Regions from separate parts of the Streptococcus sp. SS-4456 genome, predicted to be linked through region 1. Evidence: predicted binding sites of a transcription regulator. Region 1 holds the regulator's gene; each other region holds the start of a gene.
What was found. Region 1 encodes CtsR, which represses protease genes until heat stress. Its sites were predicted from a motif close to TTGGTCAAAAAAGGTCAAANA; they were not measured.

Region 1 (4,795 bases):
TGAGAATGAAAAAAGTAGTGAGTACTCTCTCCCGTCGGAGATTTCTTCACTACTAATCTTAGTATGTTTTTGTAAAATCGGTCTTAAGACTGATGTCTGAACGGGTCGAGTGAGTTATACTATTATCAATCCTAAATATTTTTCATAATCTCCTTAAAAAGCACCGGCCATGTGGTCGGTGCTTTTTGTTAGATTTCTAAAATATAAGTATCCCAGCTGGGTTTGTTTGGTTGTCGGAATTGGTCAGCTAAATGCATGGCGATAGGATCGCAGTCATCAGCCTCAAAGCTAATTTGTTCATATTGTTCAAATAGTTGGCAAATAACCGTTTGGATGAAGGAACCAAAGCTTTGTTCATCTTTTCCGCATACGTAGGCAATTTCATCGGTATCTATGAAGGCACAATTTTTTGAGTCTGTATAAACCAGATCAGGTAAGCTCTTTTCAAATTCTTCTTGACTGGCAGTCCAAGGATTGATGTCTTGGTGGACTGTTTGATAGTAGTCAAAAATTTGCTGACAGGCTATTTGATAAGTTGCGGTGCCTTTGCGGACTATGCTTAAGTTGGAAGTGCCTGTTTGACTGAGATAGTCTTGCTTGGTCACTTCAAATTCGTAACATTTTCGTTTGCAGACAAGGCCTGCTGCGGTGAGGAAATGGATTCTTTCCTGCTCAGCAGAAGATAGCATAACCTGCAGAGGCTTACCTTCTAAGGAAGTCTGTAGGGACTGGAAGAGCTGCTCTGCTATGGTGCAATCATAATCAACCAAATCTAGTCGCAGATAGATATTGGCTTGGTGGTAGGGGTTGCTGTAGGTATGGATGTTGCCGATTGGTCTTCCGTGATGAGAGATGTGGAAGGTGTTGGCTTGGTAGGAAATGTCTAGCATTAGCCTTGAATAAAAGCCGCAATCTCTTCTGCCGTCATGCTGGAGTCGCAGCGGACTTGGACTCCAGTAGGTTTAGCGACCAAGAGACCAGGTACGGTAGGAACTTGGTAGTGATCGCGGAGGGCCTGAAGTTCAGGGCTGACTTGGCTAGAGTCGAGGAAGTGAACGGTCACTTGCTTGTCTTGGGCGACCTTGTGGAGTTTTGGTGCGAAGCGGTTGCAGTAAGGACAGGTTGCTCGTCCGATGAAGAGAACAGCCTCCTCTTTGGCAGCTAGAAGGTTCTGTGCCTGCTCCACAGTCACACTTGTAAAGTCTTGAATGTAATCTTGAAAGTTCATGGTATAAGATGTAAAGGGCCTTAAGTGGACACAGAAAAATAGGGAACAGAACGTCGCAAGCGTCTAGTTCTCGTATATCTTTTTGGCTCAGTCCCTAGTCCGTATTCAGTTCAACCAAATACGGCAGCCCTAGTCCTTTCTCCTTTTTTCTTTAATTATAGGATAAAGCAGAGTAGATTTCAAAAAGTAGCTACGTTTGTGTGGAAGTGAGGCTTTCGCTTTCAAAATGTGAACAAAAATAGTATAATGGTCAAAGATAGTCAAAGAAAGAGGCGATACTATGGCGATGAAAAATACATCAGATTATATCGAAGAGCATATCAAAGCCATCCTAGAGCAAGTCAGCGTGGCAGAATTGCGCCGGAGCGAATTAGCCAGTCGGTTTGAGGTGGTTCCCAGCCAGATAAATTATGTCATCAAGACACGATTTACAGCCAGTCGTGGCTATATTGTCGAGAGCAAGCGGGGTGGTGGTGGTTATATCCGTATTGGTCGAATTACCTTTTCAGACAAGCATGAACTGGTCCATGATTTATTAAACAATATGGGCGAGCAATTGTCTGCGACAGTGTATGCAGATATTCTGCAGTTGTTGTTTGATGAAGGATTGATGACAGAAAGAGAGGGAAATCTTTTTCTGTCAACTGGTTCTGATGAGGTATTGGGTAAGGATGCATCAAGCATTCGTGCTCGAATGATGTGTCAAATATTACGACGTTTAGATAGGAAAGAGGATTAATTCATGAAGATTTCAACTGGTTTACAAAGGGTGTTTGAGGATGCCCAGTTGGTCGCCCAACGCTATGCTTGTGAGTATTTGGAAACCTGGCATATTCTCCTGGCCTTTGTCATCAATCACGATACGGTTGCTGGAGCAGTCTTGGCGGAATATCCTGCTTCTATTTCAGAGTATGAGCATGCGACCTTTGTCGTGACGGAGAAGGTCTATCGTGAAGACTTGGAGAGTTTTCGTATCTTGCCATCTTCTAAACGTTTGGATGAAACAGCTAGTTTGGCCAAGAAAATTGCAGAGGTTGTCAAAGCCAAGGAATTAGGTACGGAACATTTATTTATGGCTATGCTTTTGGATAAGCGTTCGACTGCTAGTCAGATTTTGGATAAAGTCGGTTTTCATTTTGAGGACTCAGATGATAAGATTCGTTTTTTAGATCTACGTAAAACCTTGGAAACACGTGCAGGCTTTACAAAGGAAGACTTGAAATCTATCCGCAGTATCATGAAGGGTGGAAAAAACAAGCCAACCAATGCGGGGCAGATGATGGGGATGCCTCAGCCACAGAGTGGAGGATTGGAAGACTATACTCGTGATTTGACTGCACTAGCTCGAGAAGGAAAGATGGAACCGGTCATTGGCCGTGATGCTGAAATTTCACGGATGATTCAAATCCTTTCCCGCAAGACGAAAAACAACCCTGTCCTAGTCGGTGATGCGGGTGTCGGAAAAACGGCTCTTGCTCTTGGGCTTGCCCAACGTGTCGCTGCTGGCGATGTGCCTGTTAGCCTGGCTAAGATGCGGGTATTAGAGTTGGATTTGATGAATGTGATTGCGGGCACTCGTTTCCGTGGTGATTTCGAAGAGCGGATGAATAATATCATCAACGACATCGAGGAAGATGGTCAGGTGATTCTCTTCATCGATGAGTTGCATACCATTATGGGTTCTGGCTCGGGGATTGATTCGACCTTGGATGCAGCCAATATCCTCAAACCAGCTCTTGCTCGTGGCACCCTCCGTACAGTCGGAGCAACGACTCAGACAGAGTACCAAAAGCATATTGAGAAAGACGCAGCCCTAGTTCGTCGTTTTGCCAAAGTGACCATTGAAGAGCCGACAGTGGAAGATAGCATTGCCATTTTGTCTGGTCTAAAAGGGACTTTTGAGAAATACCATAGGGTCCGTATTGGAAATGTAGCTGTTGAGACTGCTGTAACCTACGCTAAGCGGTATTTGACCAGTAAAAACCTGCCAGATTCAGCAATCGACTTGCTAGATGAAGCCAGTGCAACCGTGCAAAATCGTATAAAAGGCCAAGTCTTAGAAACTGGTTTGACAAGTATTGATAAGGCACTGATGGCTAAAAAATATAAAACCGTGAGTAAGCTATTGCTTGAGGCTAAGGAAGCAACCAAAGCTAGTCAAATCTATGATGTAGAAGTGACGGAAGAAGATATCTTAGAAACCCTTAGCCGCTTGTCAGGTATCCCAGTAGCCAAGCTTAGCCAATCAGATACTAAGAAGTATCTGAATCTGGAAGCAGAATTGCACAAGCGTGTGATTGGGCAGGAAGAAGCTATTTCTGCAGTCAGTAGGGCTATCCGTCGTAATCAGTCAGGTATTCGGACAGGGCGCAGACCGATTGGTTCATTCATGTTCTTGGGACCGACGGGTGTCGGTAAGACAGAGTTGGCTAAGGCGCTGGCAGAGGTTCTCTTTGATGATGAGTCAGCCCTGATTCGTTTTGACATGTCTGAATACATGGAGAAATTCGCAGCCAGCCGTCTAAATGGAGCGCCTCCGGGCTACGTGGGCTATGAAGAAGGTGGCGAATTGACAGAAAAAGTTCGTAACAAACCTTATTCTGTTCTTCTTTTTGATGAGGTTGAAAAGGCTCATCCAGATATTTTCAATGTTCTCTTGCAGGTCTTGGATGATGGTGTTCTGACGGACAGTAAGGGACGTAAGGTTGATTTCTCAAATACTATTATTATCATGACGTCAAACCTTGGAGCAACAGCCCTTCGTGATGATAAGACAGTTGGTTTTGGTGCCCTTGATTTATCTAAGGACCACAAGGAAGTGGAGAAACGCATTTTTGAGGAATTGAAAAAAGCCTATCGTCCAGAATTTATCAACCGTATTGACGAGAAAGTTGTCTTCCATAGCCTAACGGAAACTCATATGCAGGATGTTGTCAAGGTCATGATTAAACCTTTGTTGGCTGTAACAGCTGAGAAAGGACTTACTCTTAAACTGCAACCGTCAGCCCTTAAGTTATTGGCAAAACAAGGTTATGACCCAGAAATGGGGGCTCGTCCTCTTCGTAGACTCTTGCAGACCCAGTTGGAAGATCCGTTGGCAGAGATGTTGCTCCGTGGTGACTTGACTACTGGTTCGACCTTGAAGGTTGGGGTCAAGGGTGAAGAGCTCAAGTTTGATGTGGTCAAATAGGTGGAAAAATGCTAGAACTAAGACCGCTTTTGGAAGAAGAAAAGGAAACCTTTATTGTTCGCGACCAAATGGCTTTTCGTGAGGCCTTGATCGATGATATACCTGAGGGTGAAGAGGTGGTTAGTCGGGAAAAAATTTTGGAAAGCCTACTTGCTCCCAAAGAACCAAGCCCTTCAGGTTTATTGGCAGAATGATTTAGTTGGTGGTGTCCTTGTCCAGATTGATCCAGTAACCAATCACAACTCCTTGGATTTATTGTTTGTTGATGGAAGCCATAAGGGAAAGGGTTGGGCTTGAAAATCTGGCAGGCTCTTGAACAAGCCTATCCAGACACGGAAGTTTGGGAAACACACACACCGCATTTCGAGGTGCGCAAT
Region 2 (4,795 bases), on a different contig from region 1:
TGTCCGACAAGGAAGGCAACGCTCTCAATGTCCGTCTAGAATTGCAAGCTGACTACTACGCTGGTGCCTGGGCCAAATATGTCGATGGTCAGGGTATCTTAGATGTTGGCGATATTGATGAGGCCATGAATGCTGCCCATGCAGTTGGGGATGATACTCTTCAACAAGAAGCCTACGGCCGTACTGTCCCAGATAGTTTCACCCACGGTACTTCTGAACAACGTAAAAAATGGTTTAACCTCGGCTATACCTATGGTGATTTGGCACACGCCGATACCTTCTCGATAAGTAATCCATAAAAAATCTATCCCCAGTTACATGACTGGGGATTTTCTTATAAAAAAAATGAGGTCAGCTCTTGCCAACCTCGCCTACTTACCTATTTCCCACTTCTGACACAAGCCTCAAAAGTCTGCTCCATGAGCATAGTAATGGTCATAGGACCAACTCCACCTGGAACAGGGGTAATGTGACTAGCAACTTCTGCTACTTCATCATACTTGACATCCCCAATCAATTTGCCATTGTCATCACGGTTCATACCAACGTCAATCACCACTGCACCTGGCTTGATGAAATCCTTGGTCACAAAATGTCCACGACCAATCGCAACGACTAAAATATCCGCCTGACGAGCCAATTCTGAAAGATTTTTTGTCCGTGAATGAGCAATGGTCACAGTTGCATTGGCATCCAAAAGGAGCTGGGCCATAGGTTTCCCAACGATGTTGGAACGACCAATAACCAGCGCTGTTTTGCCTTCTAAATCAATCTGGTATTCCTTGAACATTTCCATAATCCCTGCTGGTGTGGATGGAATCATGACCGGATGACCTGACCAAAATTTCCCCATGTTAGTAGGGTGGAAACCGTCCACATCCTTGTCTGGATCAATGGCCAACAAGACTTTTTCTTCACTGATATGGGCTGGTAATGGCAACTGGACTAAGATACCATGCCATGCATCATCTTGATTGTAGCGCTCAATCAATTCCAAAAGTTCTTCTTCTGAAATGCTAGCTGGCACTCGTACAACCTCACTATTAAAGCCAGCTGCAAGGGCTGAACGTTCTTTATTGCGGACATAGACCTGACTGGCCGGATCTTCACCCACCAAAATAACGACCAGGCCTGGTACCAAGCCTTTTTCCGCTTTTAATCGAGCTGTTTTTTCTGCCAGAGCTGTCTGCATTTTGACTGCCAAGGCCTTACCATCAATCACTGTCATTGCTTAAAATCTCCTCATTTTTTCTTCATTATACCCTATTTGCCACTGATTTGACTAGGTTCTCACCCAATTCATCAGAAAACAACAAAAAACTCCGAACAATGTCGGAGTTCCGTTTACAAGACTTTGGATAAGAAATCCTTAGTCCGTTCTTCCTTAGTGTGTTCAAATACTTCTTCAGGAGTTCCATCTTCAACAATGTAGCCTCCATCCATAAAGATAACACGGTCTGCCACTTCACGCGCGAAGCCCATTTCATGGGTTACAATAACCATGGTCATCCCTGACTTGGCCAAGTCCTGCATAACCGCAAGTACCTCACCAACCATTTCAGGATCAAGGGCAGAAGTTGGTTCATCAAAGAGCAAGACATCCGGATCCATAGCCAAACCACGGGCAATAGCAATCCGCTGTTGCTGACCTCCTGATAAACTTTGGGGATAGGCATCCGCCTTATCCGGCAAACCAACCTTTTCAAGCAATTCCTTGGCCTTGGCTTCAGCTTCAGCCTTAGCAATTCCTTTTGTTTTAATAGGTGACAAGGTAATATTTTCTAATACGGTCATATTTGGGAATAAGTTAAATTGCTGGAAAACCATTCCCATCTTCTCACGCATCTTGAAAATATCATTTGCTTTATCCGTAATATCGACACCTTCAAAAGTCACCGTCCCCTTGGTCGGTACCTCTAAGAGATTCATGGTCCGCAAGAATGTTGACTTTCCAGAACCTGATGGTCCGATGATAACAACCACTTGACCTTGCTGGATATCTAAATCAATCCCTTTTAAAACTTCATTTTCACCAAAATACTTATGAAGATCTTTTATGGAAATAATTGCTTCCGTCATCTTAGTGTCCTCCCTTATTTAACTTTTTCTCAAGAGCTTGAATGCCTAGGGTCAAAATACTGGTCATCATCAAATAATAGAAGGCTGCAAAAATAAGCGGACTTTGAGTGAGATAAGTCGTCGTAGCAACCGTCTGTGCACCATTCCACAACTCAATAACACCGATGGTTGACAGGAGCGAACTGTCCTTAACAATGGTTACAAACTCATTTCCCAAAGCAGGGAGAATATTCTTGATAGCCTGTGGCATAATGACATAGCGCATGGCTTGTTTTGGACGAATACCTAATGAATAAGCTGCTTCCAATTGACCCTTTGGCACAGCATTGATACCCGCACGAATGGTTTCAGACACATAGGCTGCGGAGTTCATAGAAATGACAATAATCCCTGGAATTAAACGCGTCAAATCTACATCTAAAATTCCGATTTGGATAGTCGGTGCAACAAAATTGGTCATGGCAAAGGCAATCATAATCTGTACTACCATTGGAGTACCGCGGAAAATCCAGACATAAATATTGGCAAGCCAAACCAGAACCTTATATCTACTGCGTTGGGCAAAGGCCAAGAGCGTCCCTAAAATACTACCAAAGAAAACCGAGAAAAAAGCGATAATAAGGGTTACAAGGGCCCCATAATTAAAATATGCCCAATAATCAGGCAAGAAAGAAAAATCCATTCATTCACTCCTCAAATATGATTTAGACACCATTATACCATTTTTGAATATTTATGCAACTGTTTTTGCTTAGATATTCATTTTATTGCAAGAAAAAAGCACCTATCGGTGCTCGAGCTTGTTCTTAGTACAACAATTCGTAGATTTCCATCGCAATCAAGTCAATGCTGTCAAACGTATAGGTTTCACGAGCAGCAACATCACGCAAGGTAAATACTGAACCATTTTCCTCGTCATAGCTATAAGCCACTTCTGCAACAACAACACCTTCACGCTCAAAATTACGTTTCAATGTACCACCATCGTTAGCCATAGCTTCCAGACGATTGATAATTCTCACCAAATGTGATTCCATATTCCTTCTCCTAATCCTTTTTATAAAAACATTTTACCACATATTATAAAAAAAGTCTTGATTTTTCAACATTTTCTTGTCAGTTCCAAGGCATCCAAAGATTATGTGCCTAATATAGCAGTTTCTTGATTTTTCCCTAAATCTTGTTATAATAAAGCTATAACTGACCTTTATTGACTATTTGACAAAGGTCCATTCCAAAGAAAGAGGTAGAACGATGCTCTGTCATAACTGTAAAATCAACGATGCAACCATCCATCTCTATACCAATCTGAACGGTAAGCAACAACAGGTAGATCTCTGCCACAACTGCTACCAAATTATGAAAACAGACCCTAATAATGCCATCTTACGTGGTTTAGGGGATTTAACAAACCCAAATAATATGGACCCTTTCAGCGAGTTCTTCAATCACTTGGGAGGCTATCCAGGAAACACTCCAGCTGGCAAGAAACGTGACCAAACTCCGCCAACACAAGCAGGAGGGAACAACGGGCGTGGTGGGCAAACTCCACCACCTCAGCAACCACAACAACCAAATGGGCTTTTAGAAGAGTTTGGTATCAACGTGACGGAAATTGCCCGCCGCGGTGATATTGACCCAGTGATTGGCCGTGACCAAGAAATTACGCGTGTCATCGAAATCCTCAACCGCCGTACCAAGAACAACCCAGTCCTCATCGGTGAGCCAGGTGTTGGTAAAACCGCTGTTGTTGAAGGGTTGGCTCAAAAAATTGTCGACGGCGATGTGCCACAAAAATTGCAAGGTAAGGAAGTCATCCGATTAGATGTTGTCAGCCTGGTACAAGGAACTGGTATCCGTGGTCAATTTGAAGAACGCATGCAAAAACTGATGGAAGAAATCCGTAATCGTCGTGAGATTATTCTCTTTATCGACGAAATCCACGAGATTGTCGGTGCTGGCTCTGCTGGTGATGGCAATATGGATGCTGGAAATATCCTCAAACCTGCCCTTGCCCGTGGTGAAATGCAGCTAGTCGGTGCAACAACCCTCAACGAATACCGTATTATCGAGAAGGATGCAGCCTTAGAACGCCGTATGCAACCTGTAAAGGTCGAAGAACCAAGCGTTGAAGAAACCATTATCATTCTCAAGGGTATCCAGAATAAGTATCAGGACTACCACCATGTCAAATACTCTGACGCCGCTATTGAAGCTGCTGCGGTCCTTTCAAATCGCTATATCCAAGACCGTTTCTTGCCAGACAAGGCCATTGACCTACTGGACGAAGCTGGTTCTAAGATGAACCTGACCCTCAATTTTGTTGATCCAAAAGAAATCGACCAACGCTTGATTGATGCCGAAAATCGTAAGGCCCAAGCAACTCGTGACGAGGACTATGAAAAGGCTGCCTATTTCCGTGACCAGATTGCCAAGTATAAGGAAATGCAAAAAGCAACCATCAGCGAGGAAGATATTCCCCTCATTACTGAAAAGGAAATTGAAGCCATCGTAGAACAAAAAACCAACATACCTGTTGGCGATTTGAAAGAAAAAGAACAATCTCAACTCATCAACCTAGCTAGCGACCTCAAAGCCCACGTTATCGGTCAAGATGAAGCTGTTGACAAAATCGCCAAGGCCATTCGCCGCAACCGTGTTGGTCTTGGAGCACCAAACCGCCCAATCGGTTCCTTCCTCTTTGTCGGACCAACCG
Region 3 (4,795 bases), on a different contig from region 1:
TTCCACAAATTTACTATGTTGGTTTGCTAGCAGGCGAAAATGATATTGAACTTTTAGAATCAAGCAAGGAAGGCCGCAATATCAATCGCCATTACTATGATTTAGAAGAAATTGAGCAGGAAGTGCAACGTCCTGTGGTACAATCCTTGTTCAAACTCCTTAAATTCCGCAATACAAGTCCAGCTTTCGACGGAGAGTTCTCCGTTAAGATGCTGGATGAAACAAGTATGGAAATTTTCTGGGATAATCAAGATGCAGGGGTGTCTGCTCGCCTAACAGCTAACCTAAAAGAAAAATCCTTTGAAATTGTTGAAATTGAAGAGGGCAAAATGACCACAATTGAGTTATAATATGATTATATAGAAAGAGGGGGATTCCTCTTTTTCTTGCTTAAATAAGATTGTGCAGAAAGGATCAATCAAATGTCAGAAATACAAAAAACAGATTGGTGGAAGAAGTCCGTCATTTACCAAATTTATCCTCGTAGCTTTCAAGATTCAAATGGAGATGGAGTAGGGGATATTCGAGGGATTATCAGCCGATTAGATTATCTTCACGAGCTAGGAATTGATGCTATTTGGCTCAGTCCTGTTTATCAGTCCCCCATGGATGACAATGGTTACGACATCAGTGACTACCAGGGAATTGCTCCCGAATTTGGGACCATGGAAGATATGGAAGAGCTGATTGCAGAAGGCCATAAGCGTAATATTAAAATAATCATGGATTTGGTGCTCAATCATACCTCGGATGAACACTTCTGGTTTCAAGAAGCCCTCAAAGGTCCAGATAATCCTTATTATGACTATTATGTTTGGGCTGATGAACCGAATGAATTACGCTCGACCTTCTCAGGCTCTGCTTGGGAATACGTTCCACATCTGAACAAATACTACCTCCACCAATTCTCTGTTAAGCAACCAGATCTGAACTGGAAAAATCCTGCTCTGAAACAAGAAATCTGGGACATGATCAATTTTTGGATTGAAAAAGGTGTTGGCGGTTTCAGGCTAGATGTTATTGATTTGATTGGAAAAGAACCGGAAAAATTAATTACAGCCGATGGACCGACTCTTCATCCTCTTATTCAGGAATTAAATGAGAAAACTTTTGGTGCATACGACTTAGTGACTGTTGGGGAGACATGGAGTGCCAATCCAGAAAATGCTCAGTTATATTCGCATCCTGACCGAAAAGAATTTTCGATGATTTTCCAATTTGAACATGTCGGACTGGATCAGCAGGAAGGAAAAGAAAAGTGGGATTTGGCACCGCTTGATCCAGCTCGTTTGCATAAGGTTCTATCCAAATGGCAGACTGAACTGGTTGGTAAAGGTTGGAACTCACTTTTCTGGAATAACCATGATTTACCTCGTGCCATTTCTCGCTTCGGTGATGATCGACCAGCATTTCGTGAACTAAGTGGTAAAATGTTGGCTATTTATCTTCATTTTATGTCAGGGACACCTTATATCTACCAAGGTGAGGAAATTGGTATGATTAATACATCGATTACGGATATTAGCCAAGCGGATGATATTGAAACACGTCGCATGTATGCGGAACGGATTGAAAATGGCTTCACCAAGGAGGAATTGATTACTGCTATTAATGCCAAAGGTCGTGATAATGCTCGCCGTCCAATGCAATGGACAGGAGAAGAAGGAGCAGGCTTCAGTACAGGTCAAGCCTGGCTGGCTTTGGGAGATACTGTCAAAGACATCAACGTTGAGAAAGCACTTGCAGATAAAAATTCGCTGTTCTATACTTATCAAAAATTGATTGCTCTTCGGAAAGAGTATCCTTGTATGTCTGAAGGAAAATATGAAGTGATGGAGACAGGGAACAACTTAGTAATGGCCTATCGAAAATATGATGAAGAAGATAATTTCATTATTTTAGTTAATTTCACAAGTGAAGAGCAAGCGTACGCCTTATCACTTGAGGACTATTCCTTGTTTATGCATAATTACGATAATAAAGTAATTTTTGATAAGTCTGTATTGAGACCTTACGAAGCTATCGTTTTCAAAAAATAAGTAGTACTTCTTTTCATTTCCCAAGCATTTTTCCGAATTTTTTGGTAAAATAGAAAAAACAAAAAAGAGAGGTTTTATCATCATGGGTAAATTCCAAGTTATTTCACACCCACTCATTCAGCATAAGTTGTCAATCCTTCGTCGTACATCGACTTCTACAAAGGATTTTCGTGAGTTGGTAAATGAGATTGCCATGCTTATGGGTTACGAAGTTTTGCGTGACTTACCATTAGAAGATGTGGAAATTGAAACACCAATTACCAAGACGGTTCAAAAGCAAATTGCTGGTAAGAAATTGGCCATTGTACCAATCCTTCGTGCAGGTGTTGGGATGGTCGATGGTTTGCTAAGCTTGGTACCAGCAGCTAAGGTTGGTCACATCGGTATGTATCGTGATGAAGAGACCCTTCAACCAGTTGAATACCTTGTGAAATTACCAGAAGATATCGACCAACGCCATATTTTTGTAGTTGACCCAATGCTTGCCACAGGTGGTTCAGCAATCTTGGCTGTTGATTCCTTGAAAAAACGTGGCGCTTCAAATATCAAATTTGTTGCCCTAGTTTCAGCTCCAGAAGGAGTCAAAGCTCTTCAAGAAGCTCATCCAGATATTGATATCTACACGGCAGCTTTGGATGAAAAACTCAATGAAAAAGGCTACATTGTTCCAGGTCTTGGTGACGCTGGGGACCGCTTGTTCGGTACAAAATAATGTATTTGAGAAATCAGCTGTGCTGGTTTCTTTTTGATTTCCAGAAATCGTGGTTTTTATTTGACCAATTTTGACTAATTCTATATAATGGGTTCATACTTGTTATTGAAATAAAGGAGGATTCGTATGATTCCAGTAGTTATTGAACAAACTAGCCGTGGTGAACGTTCGTATGATATTTACTCACGCCTATTGAAAGATCGTATTATCATGCTGACAGGACCAGTTGAGGATAATATGGCAAATTCTATCATTGCCCAGTTGCTTTTCCTTGATGCCCAAGACCCAACCAAAGATATTTACCTTTATGTAAATACACCTGGTGGATCTGTGTCAGCTGGTCTAGCTATTGTAGATACGATGAATTTTATCAAGGCTGATGTACAAACAATCGTTATGGGAACAGCAGCTAGCATGGGTACAATTATCGCTTCAAGTGGTGCCAAAGGCAAACGTTTCATGTTGCCAAATGCGGAATACATGATTCACCAGCCAATGGGTGGAACTGGTGGCGGTACTCAGCAAACGGATATGGCCATCGCTGCAGAACACTTGCTCAAAACCCGTAACAAATTAGAAAAAATCTTGGCTGACAATTCAGGTAAAACAGTGAAACAAATCCACAAGGATGCCGAACGCGATTACTGGATGACAGCAGAAGAAACACTAGCTTACGGATTTATTGACCAAATTATGGACAATACGAAAGCCAAATAAGCTGATGAGGAGGCGTTTGAGCCTCCTTTTTCCATTCCGCTAAGTTTGACCTTTTCATTTTCCTCTGAAAAAGGTATAATAAAACAAGAGAAGTTTTAGAGGAGAAATCATGTTTGAGAAGAGAGAACGGACCTGCCTGACTGTGTATTTGCATTACAATCGAGATGCTAGAAAGCTAAATCAGTACGGAGATATCCATTATCATTCAAAGAAATTGCGTTATGTTCTGATTTATATGGATAAGGATCAGTCTGAGCTTATCATCCAAAAATTAAAAAAGGAAAAATTTGTTAAGAAGGTTCTTCCTTCCTATATTAAGGAGCTAGATCAAAATTTCGTTGGTAGCTTGTGGCGGGAAGAGGAACCAATTATTTAATGGTGAAATGAGTGAGTAGTCGAGGTTTAGTCTACTCGCTTTTTTGTGGAAAAATATTTTTTTAAAAATTTTTCTTTTTTTGTTGACAATTTTCTGATAATTCAGTATATTAGATACATCGCAAAATTTAAGAAAGATTTAAGGAGTTTTCATGAAAACAAGAAAATTTGCAGTAGCACTTGCTACCTTTGCCTCAGCAGCCCTACTTGCTGCCTGTGGTAATGTTTCGACAACCAATTCTTCAGCAACTGGTTCAAGTGTTGGTGATACATTTAAAATTGGTTACAACTTGGAATTGTCAGGTGCTGTATCTTCATACGGACAAACTGAAGAAAAAGGTGCAAACTTGGCTGTGAAAGAAATCAATGCAGCAGGTGGTATTGATGGGAAGCAAATTGAAGTTGTTACAAAAGACAACAAGTCTGAAACAGCAGAAGCAGCTTCTGTTGCTACTAGCTTGGCAAGTGAAGGTGTAAACCTTGTCATTGGACCTGCAACATCTGGTGCTTCAGCAGCATCTATCCCTGCATTAACTTCAGCTGGTATTCCAATGATCTCACCTTCAGGTACGCAAACAAACCTTGTAGTAAATGGCAAAGGTGAAGTTCAAGATTATTTCTTCCGTGCAACATTTACTGATGGATACCAAGGTCAAATTATGGCTAAGTATGCGACAGAAAACATGTCAGCTAAGAAAGTTGTTCTTTACTATGACAACTCTTCTGACTATGGTAAGGGTGTAGCAGAAGCTTTCAAGAAAGCTTACACTGGTGAGATTGTTTCTGAAATCACATTTGCTTCAGGAGATAAAGACTTCCAAGCAGCTTTGACTAAATTGAAAGATGCTGAGTTTGATGCCATCATCATGCCTGGTTACTACAACGAAACAGGTACAATTGTGAAACAAGCTCGTGGACTTGGCTTGAATCAACCAATTCTTGGTTCTGACGG

Region 2: RFK25_RS08225 (ATP-dependent Clp protease ATP-binding subunit) is a predicted target of CtsR. The motif match lies at 3,277-3,297, and genes of this name have one in related genera.
Region 3: RFK25_RS02930 (ATP-dependent Clp protease proteolytic subunit) is a predicted target of CtsR. The motif match lies at 2,809-2,829, and genes of this name have one in related genera.

What each region holds. Positions count from the first base shown of each region.
Region 1 is NZ_JAVIHI010000060.1:19-4,813, forward strand. It holds gene RFK25_RS10905 (GNAT family acetyltransferase) at 189-890, opposite strand; gene RFK25_RS10910 (thioredoxin domain-containing protein) at 890-1,228, opposite strand; gene RFK25_RS10915 (CtsR family transcriptional regulator) at 1,509-1,967, shown strand; gene RFK25_RS10920 (ATP-dependent Clp protease ATP-binding subunit) at 1,971-4,418, shown strand; gene RFK25_RS10925 (hypothetical protein) at 4,427-4,612, shown strand; gene RFK25_RS10930 (hypothetical protein) at 4,712-4,795, shown strand, end outside.
Region 2 is NZ_JAVIHI010000029.1:2,201-6,995, reverse strand. It holds gene ypfJ (KPN_02809 family neutral zinc metallopeptidase) at 1-299, shown strand, start outside; gene RFK25_RS08245 (bifunctional methylenetetrahydrofolate dehydrogenase/methenyltetrahydrofolate cyclohydrolase) at 380-1,228, opposite strand; gene RFK25_RS08240 (amino acid ABC transporter ATP-binding protein) at 1,345-2,079, opposite strand; gene RFK25_RS08235 (amino acid ABC transporter permease) at 2,081-2,761, opposite strand; gene RFK25_RS08230 (DUF1797 family protein) at 2,886-3,116, opposite strand; gene RFK25_RS08225 (ATP-dependent Clp protease ATP-binding subunit) at 3,334-4,795, shown strand, end outside.
Region 3 is NZ_JAVIHI010000006.1:37,766-42,560, forward strand. It holds gene gtfA (sucrose phosphorylase) at 1-350, shown strand, start outside; gene RFK25_RS02920 (glycoside hydrolase family 13 protein) at 423-2,039, shown strand; gene upp (uracil phosphoribosyltransferase) at 2,122-2,751, shown strand; gene RFK25_RS02930 (ATP-dependent Clp protease proteolytic subunit) at 2,878-3,468, shown strand; gene RFK25_RS02935 (DUF2129 domain-containing protein) at 3,578-3,844, shown strand; gene RFK25_RS02940 (ABC transporter substrate-binding protein) at 3,996-4,795, shown strand, end outside.